Regions from separate parts of the Caballeronia sp. GAFFF2 genome, predicted to be linked through region 1. Evidence: predicted binding sites of a transcription regulator. Region 1 holds the regulator's gene; each other region holds the start of a gene.

Region 1 (4,168 bases):
AGCTCGGTGATTTATGTCGGTCATGCGGCGGTCCTGCGAGGAGAAAACTCAGCCGGCTAGTGTAATCCAATGCACCAGCGCGGCGCTTTGCATGCAAGCGCATGCATCGTTCCTGTGATCGAAGCGTGCATCGCGTCTTCCTGTTGTTTTGGCAAATGGCGCCGCGCGCTTGTCCGGCAAGGCGCTCAGGCCTCTGGCACGGTGTGCGCTAGCGCTTGTTGCCATGTAAGCGTTTTCCATCGTTGCCACGCATGAGGCGACCTACCATGATGAAGATGCGCCGCACTCGATTTGCCGACACCATCGGCTACGCGGCAGGGAGATCATGATGTCAGGCTATCGAAAAATCCTGTTGTGCTACGACGGCTCCAGAGAGGGCCGCAAGGCGTTGCGTCAGGGCGCGAATCTCGCGCTTGCCTTGAACGCGGAGACGCACGTGCTGGCGGTGGTGGATATGCGTTCGAGCATTGCGCAAAGCGCCGGTCTTCTGACCGACATGGCATGCGGACGGTTCGAGGATGCCGCACGCGACATCCTGCAAGAAGGCGTGGAGTGGCTGCGCGAACGCGGCTTGCAGGCGCAGGGCCATTTCGCATTCGGGCATCCGATCGATGAAATCGCCACGCTGGCGGAAAGTCTCAAGGTCGATCTGGTCGTGGTCGGCCATCGATGCCGCAGCGGTCTCGCGCGCTGGTGGATGGGCGCGGGCAACACACCGCTGCTCGATCGCGTGTCATGCAGCATATTGGTTGCGGTTTGTCAGGCAGGTGAGTCGGCCGAAGCGGAAGATGAGGCGGCTTATGCGGCGAAGCCGGACCGGGCCGAAGTAAGTGTTTGAGGATAGGTTTGCGCGATGAGGCTGGCCTGCGTCGGGCCAGTGCTGTTTTGCGCTATCCGCTAGTTGTCGTCTCCTTGCGTGACGGCAGCGCACGCTTAACGCCGCAAGAAATCCATGAAGCGCTTACCGGCACGTTAATGGTTGTCCAACAACGAATTCACCCGTTCAAATCAACCGCAACCAGCTTCCACGTTATCAACCGGTACCGATGAAAGATCGCGGAGTACCGCGCATCGCCGGCACCGTGCTGGTAGGTCACCACGAACGTATCGAAGCTGCGATATCCGGCCGTGGTCTGCGGTGGTTGTCGCGGCGGTTCTTGAGTCGCAACCATGCTCGATGCCGCTTCCGAAGGCGGTGAACTCGCCGCCGCCTGACCGTCTCGAACCGGTGGCACGACAGCGGGTGGATGCTCGCCTGGATCTCCCCGCGGCGGAATGCCATTCAAAATCGCGGCGACGCCTTCGGGCGTAGCGTAGCAATCCACCAGCGGCCCTACGAGCGCCGCGCCGATCATTGCACCGATGATCGCGAGCGGATTGCCGCTCTTCTGGATATCGACGCGCCGCGTCAGCAGTGCTCCGACTTGCTCTTTGAGACTTTCACGCAGTGCGGGGAAGTCGACGTATTCGTTGACGGTCTGTGCATCGCGTGCATCGGCCGCGTGCTTGACGCGGTTCAGTGCAATATAGGGCGACGCATAGACAAGGCTTAACCCTGCAACGATGAAGAGAATGACGAGCGTGACGACGAGATAACGCGTAGTGCGGGACATGCGAAGGAACGACCCCCGGCGTGACATGGGTGACATGAAAGAACGATTGACCATGTTCACGCCGGATATATCCCGAGCTTCATTCCTTGCAGCCGATAGATTGCGGACTGCCTGCATTACACATAACTCAAATTCACTCGGCAAACGCTCTACCGCGCTCAGGCCAGAATGCCGCTGCTAACGCCGGCGCGTTCCTCGTCGATACACCGGTCGATCATGCGCGACACCTCGCCGATATTGCCGACCATGATTACCCGCGACTCACTGCGATACACCCGCACCGGCGCGCGCTGTTCCGATTCCGCATGCACCGCGCTATTGAGCGACACACGGGCGAAGGCGGGTTGACGCGACGGCAACGCGGGCATCTCGTCGAAGAGATCGGGCGCCGCTTCAGGCCGCGCCACGGCGCATGAGATCAGCGAGCGCAAATGACGCAGACGGCCAAACTGACGAAAGGGCAGCAAACGGGCGAAACGTTCCATGATGACTCTCCAGACGGCGGACGACAGACGACAGACGATAGGACGCACCGCGGCACGCCGCGAGCGGTGGCCGTCATGCTTGTAATTTTTGAAACGTGCCGCGTCGCGCGAGGGCGAGGAGGCGAAGCGGGCGGCGGTGTTGACGCGCCGCGCGCTCGAGTCGTGCGTTAGAACTCGCCGGAGCGGATGAGCCCGACCGCGATTCCTTCCAGCGCGAAGTCGCCGCTGCCGGAGCGCACGAAGATGTTTTCGTAGTCGGGATTCTCCGCGACCAATTCCACGCCATCTGGCCGGCGCTTCCAGCGCTTCACCGTGACATCGTCGCCAATACGCGCGACCACGATCTGCCCGTCTTTCGCTTCATTGCGCTTCTGTACGGCAAGCAGGTCGCCGTCGAGAATGCCCGCGTCGCGCATGGACAAGCCGCGCACCTTCAGCAAATAGTCGGGCTTGCCCGAAAAGAACGCAGGGTCGCACGCGTAGTGTTGCGAAATATGCTCCTGCGCAAGGATGGGGCTGCCCGCCGCAACGCGCCCGACCAGCGGAAGCGACAACTGCATGATGCTCTGATGCGGCAAGGTGAACTGATGCGGAAGATCGTCCGAACGGTCGATGCGCGCGGAGCCTCCCAACAGGCGGATGCCACGCGACGAACCCGCCGCGAGTTCGATCACGCCCTTGCGCGCCAGTGCCCGCAGATGTTCCTCGGCGGAGTTCGCGGAGCTGAAGCCAAGCTCGGCAGCAATTTCGGCACGCGTGGGCGGAAAGCCCGTGCGGTCGATGGCTCGCTGGATGAGCTCGAACACTTGCTGCTGTCGCGCGGTAAGTTTTGAGGGTTTGGTCACTTGCTGGAGCCTCGGCGCACTGTATGGATGGACAGATAACTGTATTTTTATACAGTATTTCGAGCTTTTCAAGCTTTACTTGAAGTTCGTCGCCAGATCCTTTACTGACAAGGCTGCAACGCGCTCAAACAGTCGCTATTTGTCGCTCGGACTGCGAAAAACCTTGCTTTAGCACTTTTGCATCTAAAAAAGTGAGAAACAATTATTTCTAATCATATAAGCTCGCCTTTAGACTGATTCCGTCAATTCGATAAGACGGAGAACGGGGAATGCATAGCATCAGGGCTGGATTGAAGGGCGGCGCGAAACAACTCTTTGCCGCGCTGGCGATCACGGCGGCGAGTTTCGGAATCTCGGCCACCGCGCACGCGGACACGTCGTTTCTGAACGTCTCGTACGATCCGACGCGCGAGTTGTATCAGGACTTCAACCAGGCCTTTGCGAAGAAGTGGAAGGCGGACACCGGCGAAACGGTCACCTTCAAGCAATCTCATGGCGGTTCCGGCGGCCAGGCGCGCGCGGTTCTAGACGGGCTTCAGGCAGACGTCGTGACGCTTGCGCTTGCTTACGACATCGACGCGCTCGCCTCCAAGGGCATCGTCGGGACGGACTGGCAGAAGCGTCTGCCGGACAATGCATCGCCGTACACGTCGACCATTGTGTTTCTAGTGCGCAAGGGCAACCCGAAGGGCATCAAGGACTGGGACGATCTCACCAAGCCGGGCGTGTCGATCGTCACGCCGAACCCGAAGACCTCGGGCGGCGCGCGCTGGAACTATTTGGCGGCGTGGGCGTATGCGCAACACAAGCCCGGCGGCAACGAAGAGACCGCGAAGGAGTTCGTGACCAAGCTCTACAAGAACGCAGGCGTGCTCGATTCCGGCGCACGCGGCGCGACCACCAGCTTCGTGCAGCGCGGTCAGGGCGACGTGCTGATCGCATGGGAAAACGAGGCGTTCCTGTCGCTCAAGGAATTCGGTCCGGAGAAGTTCCAGATCGTGGTTCCTTCGGTGAGCATTCTGGCCGAGCCGCCGGTGGCGGTGGTGGACAAGGTCGTCGACAAGCACGGCACGCGCAAGCTGGCCGAAGCGTATCTGAAGTATCTGTATAGCGACGAAGGCCAGCAGATCGCGGCGCGCAATTTCTATCGTCCGCGTTCGGACAAGGTGCCCGCCGAGCTGACCAAGCAGTTCCCCAAGCTCAAGCTCTACACCATCGACGACAC
Region 2 (4,168 bases), on a different contig from region 1:
TTCCGGCCGCTTGACGTGAGTCAAGGTAAGACCGGGGGCGCGTTCGAGTTTGGCGAGTGCTTTCATTGTTGGTGTTCCGGGCGGTTGTGTCGCGGCGCTGCTTGTGACCGCGCCGTGCATCTAAAGGTCGCGTGACGTGTCCTGACTTTATGCGCATAAAGGACCCTGCGAAGCGTGGGTCCTAACGGATCACACCAAGCGAGCGGCCCACGCGCGCGAATGCATCGACTGCGCGGTCGATGTGTTCGGCGGTGTGGGCGGCGCTCATCTGCGTGCGGATGCGCGCGCGGCCCTTTGGCACGACAGGGTATGAAAATCCGATCACATAAACGCCTTCGTCGAGAAGCGCGTCGGCCATCTTCGAAGCAAGTTGGGCATCGCCAAGCATGACGGGAATGATCGGATGCTCGCCGGGCACTAGATCGAAACCTAAAGCGGTCATCGCTTGCCGAAACCGCGCGCCGTTTTCGCGAACGCGTCGCCGGAGCGCGGCGCCTTCATCGCTATCCAGCAACTCAAGCACTTTCAGCGACGCAGCCGCAATGCTCGGCGCAAGCGTGTTCGAGAACAGATACGGCCGGCTGCGCTGCCGCAACAAGTCAATAATCTCCTGATGCGCAGCCACATATCCGCCTGACGCACCACCGAGCGCCTTGCCGAGCGTACCCGTGATGATGTCGATTCGATCGAGCACGCCGCAATACTCGGGCGTCCCGCGTCCGTTCTCCCCGATGAATCCAACGGCATGCGAGTCGTCGACCATCACCAGCGCGCCATAGCGCTCAGCCAGATCGCAGATGCCAGCAAGATTGGCGAAGATGCCGTCCATCGAGAACACGCCGTCAGTTGCGATCAATTTGAAGCGGGCGCCGGCTGCATCGGCTTCCTTCAAGCGCGCTTCGAGGTCTGCAAGATCGTTGTTCTTGTAGCGCAAGCGCTTTGCCTTGGAAAGACGCACGCCATCGATGATGCTCGCGTGGTTCAACTCATCGCTGATGATTGCATCATCCTCGGTCAGCAACGTCTCGAAGAGCCCGCCGTTCGCGTCAAAACAGCTTGAGTAAAGAATGGCGTCGTCGGAGTGGAGGAACTTCGCGACTTGTTGTTCCAGCGCTTTGTGTACCGTTTGTGTTCCGCAAATAAAGCGAACGGATGCCATGCCAAAGCCATCTGCTTCAAGTCCGGCTTTTGCGGCATCGACCAAGCGAGCGTCGTTCGCAAGACCGAGATAATTGTTCGCGCAAAAATTGAGGACGGTGCTCCCGTTGGCAAGGCGGATCTCCGAGGACTGCGGGCTAGCGATGACCCGCTCGCTTTTGTAAAACCCGGCGGCGCGAATCTCGTTAAGCGTAGTTTGCAAATGGGAGAGGTATCGGTCTTTCATCGGCATCTTTCAAGTATCCGGCTGTTCGAGAGTAGATGCAGACCAGCCAAGCTCGGCCACACCTTTAGCCCTGTTATAGTTCATTCATTGCATTGGACAGGTTCGGTATTTCGAACAAATTTCCAATATATCGAACACTCTAAAGGAATGCAGCGTTCATGACAAGTTCTGTCACAAGCGGCAAGGCCGGTGATTCCTCAGCCAGCGGAACTGCGCCACCACGCGTTGGCGAGCAGATTCAGCGTCTACGCAATGAAAGGAAATTGACACTCGATGACTTATCCAGGGCCGCTGGCGTTTCGAAATCGATGCTATCGGAGATCGAGCGGGACAAGGCCAATCCAACTATTGCCGTGGCGTGGCGGCTAACGAACGCACTGGGCATTAGCCTCGATCAGCTATTCGCGCAGCAAAAGGCCGGTGACGTAATACGCGTTGCAGGTCCGCATGAGATTCCTACATTGAATGGTGATAACGGCGGCTATCAGCTTCGCGTGTGGGGACCGATTGAGCTGGCTGGAAAATTCGAATGGTACGAGCTCACGTTGCACGCGGGTGCGGCGCTCATCTCGGACGCGCATGAGCCAGGCACGCGGGAGCATTTGACCGTGTTAAATGGCGCGATCGAAATCGAAGCATCAGGTGCTGCGAAGCGACTGAAGGCGGGGGAAACCGCACGTTACGCTGCCGACGACGGTCATGTCATTAGGAATGTCGGGCGAGGCGAAGCAAAGGCTTTGCTCGTGGTTATACATGGGTAATGGCCCGACTCGCGAGTCTGCGGTTTTCCGCAAGCAGATGCTCCGCCTCTTCCCTCCGCTCACAGCGGCGGTGGCATGGCACTTCTTTATGCGCATAAATTTTTGGCGTGTCCTGGGAAGACGTAGCATCCGTCTGCGTCGCGCGGCCGCCTTACGTTACTCGCCGCGCACTCCCACGCAGGACTGAACCGCCGATAAGCGAAACCGCACATACACGCAAGGCGACTGGCGAGACCCTACTTTCATGGCGGCAAGTACTGTATATTTATACAGTACAAAGACCAGTCGGAAGGGGCGAATCATGGAGTCGAACGGCGAGCATCTCAGCAGGAAGCAGTTTGCACGTGCGGTACAAGATCTGGAACGCATTACGCGGCAGATTGCGGGCCGATACATCGATCTGGGCGTGCCGCTGACCTGGCGTTTGCTGCACGCCATCGAAGCGGAAGCCGTGGCGGACCTGGGCTTCGCTGGCCGGCACGAGGCTGCGTTGCGCGAACTTTTTGCCCGCCCCGACGACTTCCATTTCCCCGAAACCGACGACGTGGTCGATATCGCCTCTTCCGACGCTTTGCCGGCAGTATTCGCATTCGCCGTCGACGCCTACGAATGCGCTGCACGACAAGGCCGACCGCAACTGGCCATCGCCGCACACTGACATGGGAACGATGCACGCCGCACATCGCTAGTCATCAGGCGGCAAAGTCCGCCGCCATGTCCGCATCCGTGCGCGCCATAAGTCTGCCGCTGCGGCAGGCCAAGCGGAACGCGTCGTAATCTTTTTCGACTTGATCTGCATAGGAGCTCGCGTATCGGACGAGCACTTCCGCCATGCGATCACCCGAACCCAGATAGCCGGATATCTCAAGCGCGCAGCCGCTTGCCTTGGCATGCGCGCGCGCGAGCGCCCAGCCGCATAGCGACGCGTATCCGCGAAAGGCCTCGCCGCTGAATGTTTCGAGGTCGGCGGATATTTTCATGTCGCGCAGTTGGCGAACATAAAGCGGGCGTCCAACCGGGCCCGACGCCCAGCCTAGAAAAGGATCGCTCGCCGCCTGCATCAGGCGTTGCCCGTGAACGATGCGATGCCCGTCGTGCGTATGTTTCGTCGCGCCGACGTAGCGCGCCACCACGGACGTCGATGCCTCTTTCAACTGCAGGAAGAGCGCCTTACCAAGATGATCGGTAAGCAACAACACGAAGCATCGCGTTCCGACACTTCCCACTCCAACCACTTTGAAAGCGATGTCCTGAAGTGCGAATTGCGACAAAAGCGCGGCGCGCTCGGATGTCAGCGTCGAAACGTAATCGCGTATGAGCGGAGTCAGGATCGTGTGCGAATCGCCTTCGAGCTTCATCCACTCGTCGTCTTCGTCGACGAGCGTGCTTGCGCCGCGAATATGAAAGATCGCGGGCGGCGCGTCGCGAATTCGCCAGGCATCGCCCGATCGATCGGCGAGCTTCGGCAGCAGCTTTTCATGCGTGCGCCGGCTCGCGCGTTCGCTACCGCGCTTGATCCGACGTTTCACGTCTTCATTTTGCACGTCGTCGTACATCCTGTCGAACGTAATTCGTTCGTACCAAAGATCCAGCACGCCCATCTCGGCATACTCGCGCATGTGCTGCTGATAGCTCTGGGCCGCTTCGAAGCAGAGTGCTTCAGAGCCCGCACGGCCGTGGCCCAGATGCCTGCCCGCGACCGCCACGCTCGCGACGAGTCGCTTGACGTCCCATTCCCATGGACCTTGTGCGGTTTCGTCGAAATCGTTCAGATCGAATACGAGCGCACGCTCGGGCGTCGCGAACCCGCCGAAGTTTGACAGGTGGCAGTCACCGCAGATTTGAACGGTCAAGCCACTCGAAGGTGTACTAGCCAGATCGTGCGCCTGAACAATCGCGCTGCCACGAAAAAAAGCAAAGGGCGATGCCAACATGCGGCCGTATCGCAGCGGAATCAGCGCAGGGACGCGACCCATGCTGCTTATTAGCAGCAACTCGATGGGATCGCGATCGATGTCGCCGA
Region 3 (4,168 bases), on a different contig from region 1:
CGCACCGGCTCGTTGAGTAGCCAGGTGGGGCGCGGAAGTTCGGCCGGGGGCGGACACGCTTGGGCGGTGTCCTGGACCGGTATCCACTGATTGGCGTGTTCAGGCCGGTGGTCTGAGGTGGGCGCAGGCCGCAGGACATTCTCAGGCCCCAAGCGCGCCACCAGCAATTCGAGCAGCCGGTTGTGATCTTCCGTCGAACCGCCCGGGTCGGGAAACAGCGAATCGCTCGGCGGCTCGGCCGGCTGGACTCGGGATGCCGTCAGCCGCACGGCAATGACGGCTGCTTCGAGCTCGATCCGTCCAAGTCGCTCTCTGAGCAGGCGGACCAGGTGTTCCTCGTGCCAGGTGGGTTCGGCAAGCGCAATGTCGATCTGCGTGGGCTCAATGGCCTGGCGACCGCGCTCGTGTTCCAGCGTGATCGTGGCCTGCGTGAGCGCGAGTTGCTGCGCGCTCAGCCAGCCGCACAGTTGGACGATCAGACGGCGCGCGGAAAAGAGAACGGCCTCGGCATGCTCGACCCGATCGGGCAGTTCGGTGCGCGCGCTGAAAGCGGGTGGCAACTCAAGCCACTCGTAGAGTTCAGGCGACAGGCCATAGGCGCGGTCAAGCGACTCCAATAAGTCCACGCCACACCTCTTTTTAAGCCCTGCACGCGGCAGGCGTCGAATATCGTCGAGCACTCGGCAACCGAGACCATTGAACCAGTCGCTGAACGACCGAATCTCCGGCACCACCACGAAAGGCAGCACGCCAAGGTGGCGTTCGAGCGAACTCATCTTGAGTACGCGTCTGCGCCCGCGCTTGGCGAGCAGCCACGCGCCCTGGCCGGTCGGCGCTACGCTCATGCGGGCGGTGACGCCGATCGTCCTGACCGTCTCGTTGATCTGCCGGCACACCTGTCGAATGCCGCCGAAAAGCCGGAGACTGGCGGTGACATCGACAATGAGGGTTTCTTCCTCCCGCATGGCGACCTGCGGCGAGAAGCGAAGCAAGGCAAAGGCGACTTCACGCTGTGCATCGTGTTCACGCGTCGGGTCGCGGTCAACCATCAGCGCATCGGCCGCGAGTGTCGTGACACCTCCTCGTTTCATCCCCACTCTCACCCCCGCGTCTTGTGCTGCCTGGTCCAGCACAATGACCTTGTCGCGTTCCAGCACCACACATCCGTGTTCAGTCGGAGGCGACTACCTCGGACGGAATACCTCCAGCGAGAGCCGGGGCAGGAAGATGGCGACGAATACGGCCATGGGGGCTGAGCAAGATCGGAGACGGTTGAAGGTGGATGGAGAGTGACTCGGTTCGGGTGGGTCCTCGTCGCTTGATGATGTCGACAAAGATGCCGCCGTCGGCGGGCCGCACCCCCAGTCGTAACGTCGCGGGTGACGAATCCTGGGCGGCGGCGAGCGGTCGAACTAGAATCAGGAGCGTTTCGGTTGCTTGTGCCGCCAGATGCAATCGCCGCAACGCCTCAGATCGAATGTGCTGCTGCCAGAAGAGCAGGGCGCCACAACTTCGTGCGTTCAGTACGCGCTCGGCGCACCAGAGCGCATCCGCAGTCTTTGGCGCGCGCAGCATTGTGAGCTTGTTCAGCGGCACACCCAAGTAGGCAAAGGCGAGGCTGTTCGGCACATGCGGGGCTTGCAGCAGCGCGACCGGTCGTTGGCTCGCGGCAATCAGCGCGGGATTAAGCAAGCGCATTTCACCGATTCCTGGCTGTTGGATGAGCAACTCGACTAAGGAGCCAATGGGCCAGCCCCCGCCGGGTAATTCCGCCGACAGGGCCGCGTAGCCGGTGTCGATCGTCTTGCCGTAGGCCCGCGCGAGTTGCGACCCACGCCAGATCGCGGGATGGATCGCTTCAATGTGCTTGGGCAGAGCGGCCATGGCAAAGGAGGTTCAAAAACACTGTATGGATGTACAGTAGGATCTTAGCGCAAAAATGAAGCAGTGAATTGCGCCCTTTTAGCTGGAACCGAAAAAAGCTGACCAATATGCTTAGCCCAGACACTCCTTGTTGGAGAACGCCGAAGTCGCGACCAGGCTACGTCGCGCATTCGGCGCTGCGACCATGGACGAAGCGTTTCGCGCGGAGAAAGCGGCCGCGACCTTTTTTGCGCAGGAGAACGGCGCGCCTTCCGAACGAAGCCTCTTGATGATTTCAATCGCTCGGAATCGGCGGCAGCGTGCGTGTTCGCCATTACTTCCGGGGGGCGACCGCTCATGCATTGGCACGGGATCGCGCTGCAGCCTATTACGGTAGCCCGCCGTTGAAAGCCCGCAGCGCGTCCGCATCTGCAACTGAGGTCGGCGGATCGGTACCATGGTGGAAATACGGAGGAAAAGCAGGATCGACATGATGAAACCTGACATCGACGAACTGACTGGCGCACGTGCGGATTTGCTCTGCTTTCTGGTGGCGACCGTAGCCGCGTCTTACGCTTTGACGCACGAATGGCGCGTCGATCACGTGGTGGAGAGCTGCCGCATCTGGCTTAAGCGCAATCTCGTCACGATGGACTGGCTCGCGCGCATCCGCATAGGCCAATTGGCCCTCAAAATTGCGCGATGCGATCTGAAGGGAGCGGGCATTGCCGTGCGCCAGGCGGACGTGCAGACACTGTTCACGGATGGCATGGGCCTGAATCACGCAAGCACAGTGGTGCAGAAGATGATGCGGCTGTGCCGTGACGCCACCGGCACGGCGAGCTAGCGCCCCCTTTTTACGATCGGACTTAAGGTCAATACCCAGGGAGACAACAGTGTGCTACTCGGCCCAAATTCAGGCGGACTACCGGAAATACGTCAAGATGTTCGGCGCGCAGATGGACATTCGTGAGTTTGCGCGCCTGTTCTGGGAGCGCGCCGAAGGCAGCAAGGCCAAGATTCCGAAGGCGATGGAGGACGCATTTCACGAACCACAAAGCGACGACGAACGCCAGATCAAAGAATTCATCGATCGGTTCAATGTCGAGCAGACCTCAAAGATCGAGCAGGAGCTTTTCAGGCAGCGCACGCGTCTTGCGGATGCTGAGCGCACGCTGCAAACGAAAACTACCAAAGCCGCTACCGAAAGCAAGCGGATCGCGACTGACAAGATCGAAGCCTCGTTGCGACGCCTGGAGGACCTGAACCGAACCGAGTTTAGGCCGCGCGACGCACGGATTTTCCCGGGCACGTTTGCACCGGTCCTAGTGATCGAGAACGGCGAGTACGTCATCAAGCCGATGCGCTACCAGTGCCGAATCGCAGGCAAGCCGGCCAACTACGACGTCAAGTACCCCGGCACCTACAATGCACGGCGCGACAATCTTGAAGGATTCTGGAAGCCGTGCTTCGGTCACGCGCATGGACTTATGCTGGTTGATGTTTTCTACGAGAACGTCAGCAAGGCAAAGATGGAAGGGACGCTGTTGGAGACACATCAGCGGGACGAAAGTGTGGTCCTCGAGTTTCGCCCGAACAACGGGCAGCTGATGTATGTCGCTTGCCTGTGGTCGAAATGGAGTGCACCGGGGGAGCCGGACCTGCTCTCCTTCGCGGCCATCACAGACGAACCGCCGCCGGAAGTGCAGGCCGCTGGCCACGACCGCTGTATCGTCCCAATCAAGCCCGACAACGTCGAGGCATGGTTGAATCCAGACGCCTCTAATTTGGCCGCGCTCTATGCGATCCTCGACGATCGCGACCGACCCTACTACGAACATCGGCTCGCTGCTTAGGCGGGCGTGCGCTGCGCAGCTCCAAGCCGACGCCGCTAATACGCAGCGATTTATTCAAAAAGACGCTGATCGTCCTGGTCCTGACTAACATGTCGCGATAGACATCCTGGGAGGACGCGTGGACAAACTAGAGAAACACCAAAGAACGCGATCGAAGCGCTTGCCTGCTTTTCAGTTTGCAGTCGCGAGCATCGCTCACACTGAAGGCGTGGTTTGCGAATTGCACGCGGGCGATGCTTGCACAGTGGACCTGGAGCGCTCCAGGGCACTTCTCTAGATGGCTCGCAAGCTCCCTCGCTTCGAGCCTGTCGGCATCAGAGAAGGCTGAACGTTCTGGCGCAAGTATCGCGGCAACGCGGACGTCGAGCGCATGTTGCTCGAGATCGCACAGGCGCGGGAGGTCATGCAGCAGATCGGCGATTACTTCGACTGCCTGCACACGGTGTGGG

What was found. The regulator LexA, encoded in region 1, represses DNA repair genes until DNA is damaged. The targets are predictions, from matches to a motif close to ACTGTATNNNNATACAGT.
Region 2: NCT04_RS15265 (DUF2471 family protein) is a predicted target of LexA. The motif match lies at 2,402-2,419, and genes of this name have one in related genera.
Region 3: imuA (translesion DNA synthesis-associated protein ImuA) is a predicted target of LexA. The motif match lies at 1,905-1,922, and genes of this name have one in related genera.

Annotation. Positions count from the first base shown of each region.
Region 1 is NZ_JALQDA010000010.1:39,462-43,629, forward strand. It holds gene nodI (nodulation factor ABC transporter ATP-binding protein NodI) at 1-24, opposite strand, end outside; gene NCT04_RS07525 (universal stress protein) at 329-838, shown strand; gene NCT04_RS07530 (DUF2939 domain-containing protein) at 996-1,613, opposite strand; gene NCT04_RS07535 (hypothetical protein) at 1,772-2,098, opposite strand; gene lexA (transcriptional repressor LexA) at 2,266-2,943, opposite strand; gene NCT04_RS07545 (sulfate ABC transporter substrate-binding protein) at 3,213-4,168, shown strand, end outside.
Region 2 is NZ_JALQDA010000024.1:26,088-30,255, forward strand. It holds gene tdh (L-threonine 3-dehydrogenase) at 1-66, opposite strand, end outside; gene NCT04_RS15255 (glycine C-acetyltransferase) at 182-1,384, opposite strand; gene NCT04_RS15260 (helix-turn-helix domain-containing protein) at 1,543-2,145, shown strand; gene NCT04_RS15265 (DUF2471 family protein) at 2,447-2,803, shown strand; gene NCT04_RS15270 (DUF2252 domain-containing protein) at 2,838-4,168, opposite strand, start outside.
Region 3 is NZ_JALQDA010000032.1:14,241-18,408, reverse strand. It holds gene NCT04_RS24485 (Y-family DNA polymerase) at 1-1,157, opposite strand, end outside; gene imuA (translesion DNA synthesis-associated protein ImuA) at 1,171-1,884, opposite strand; gene NCT04_RS24475 (hypothetical protein) at 2,354-2,710, shown strand; gene NCT04_RS24470 (SOS response-associated peptidase family protein) at 2,760-3,719, shown strand; gene NCT04_RS24465 (hypothetical protein) at 4,090-4,168, shown strand, end outside.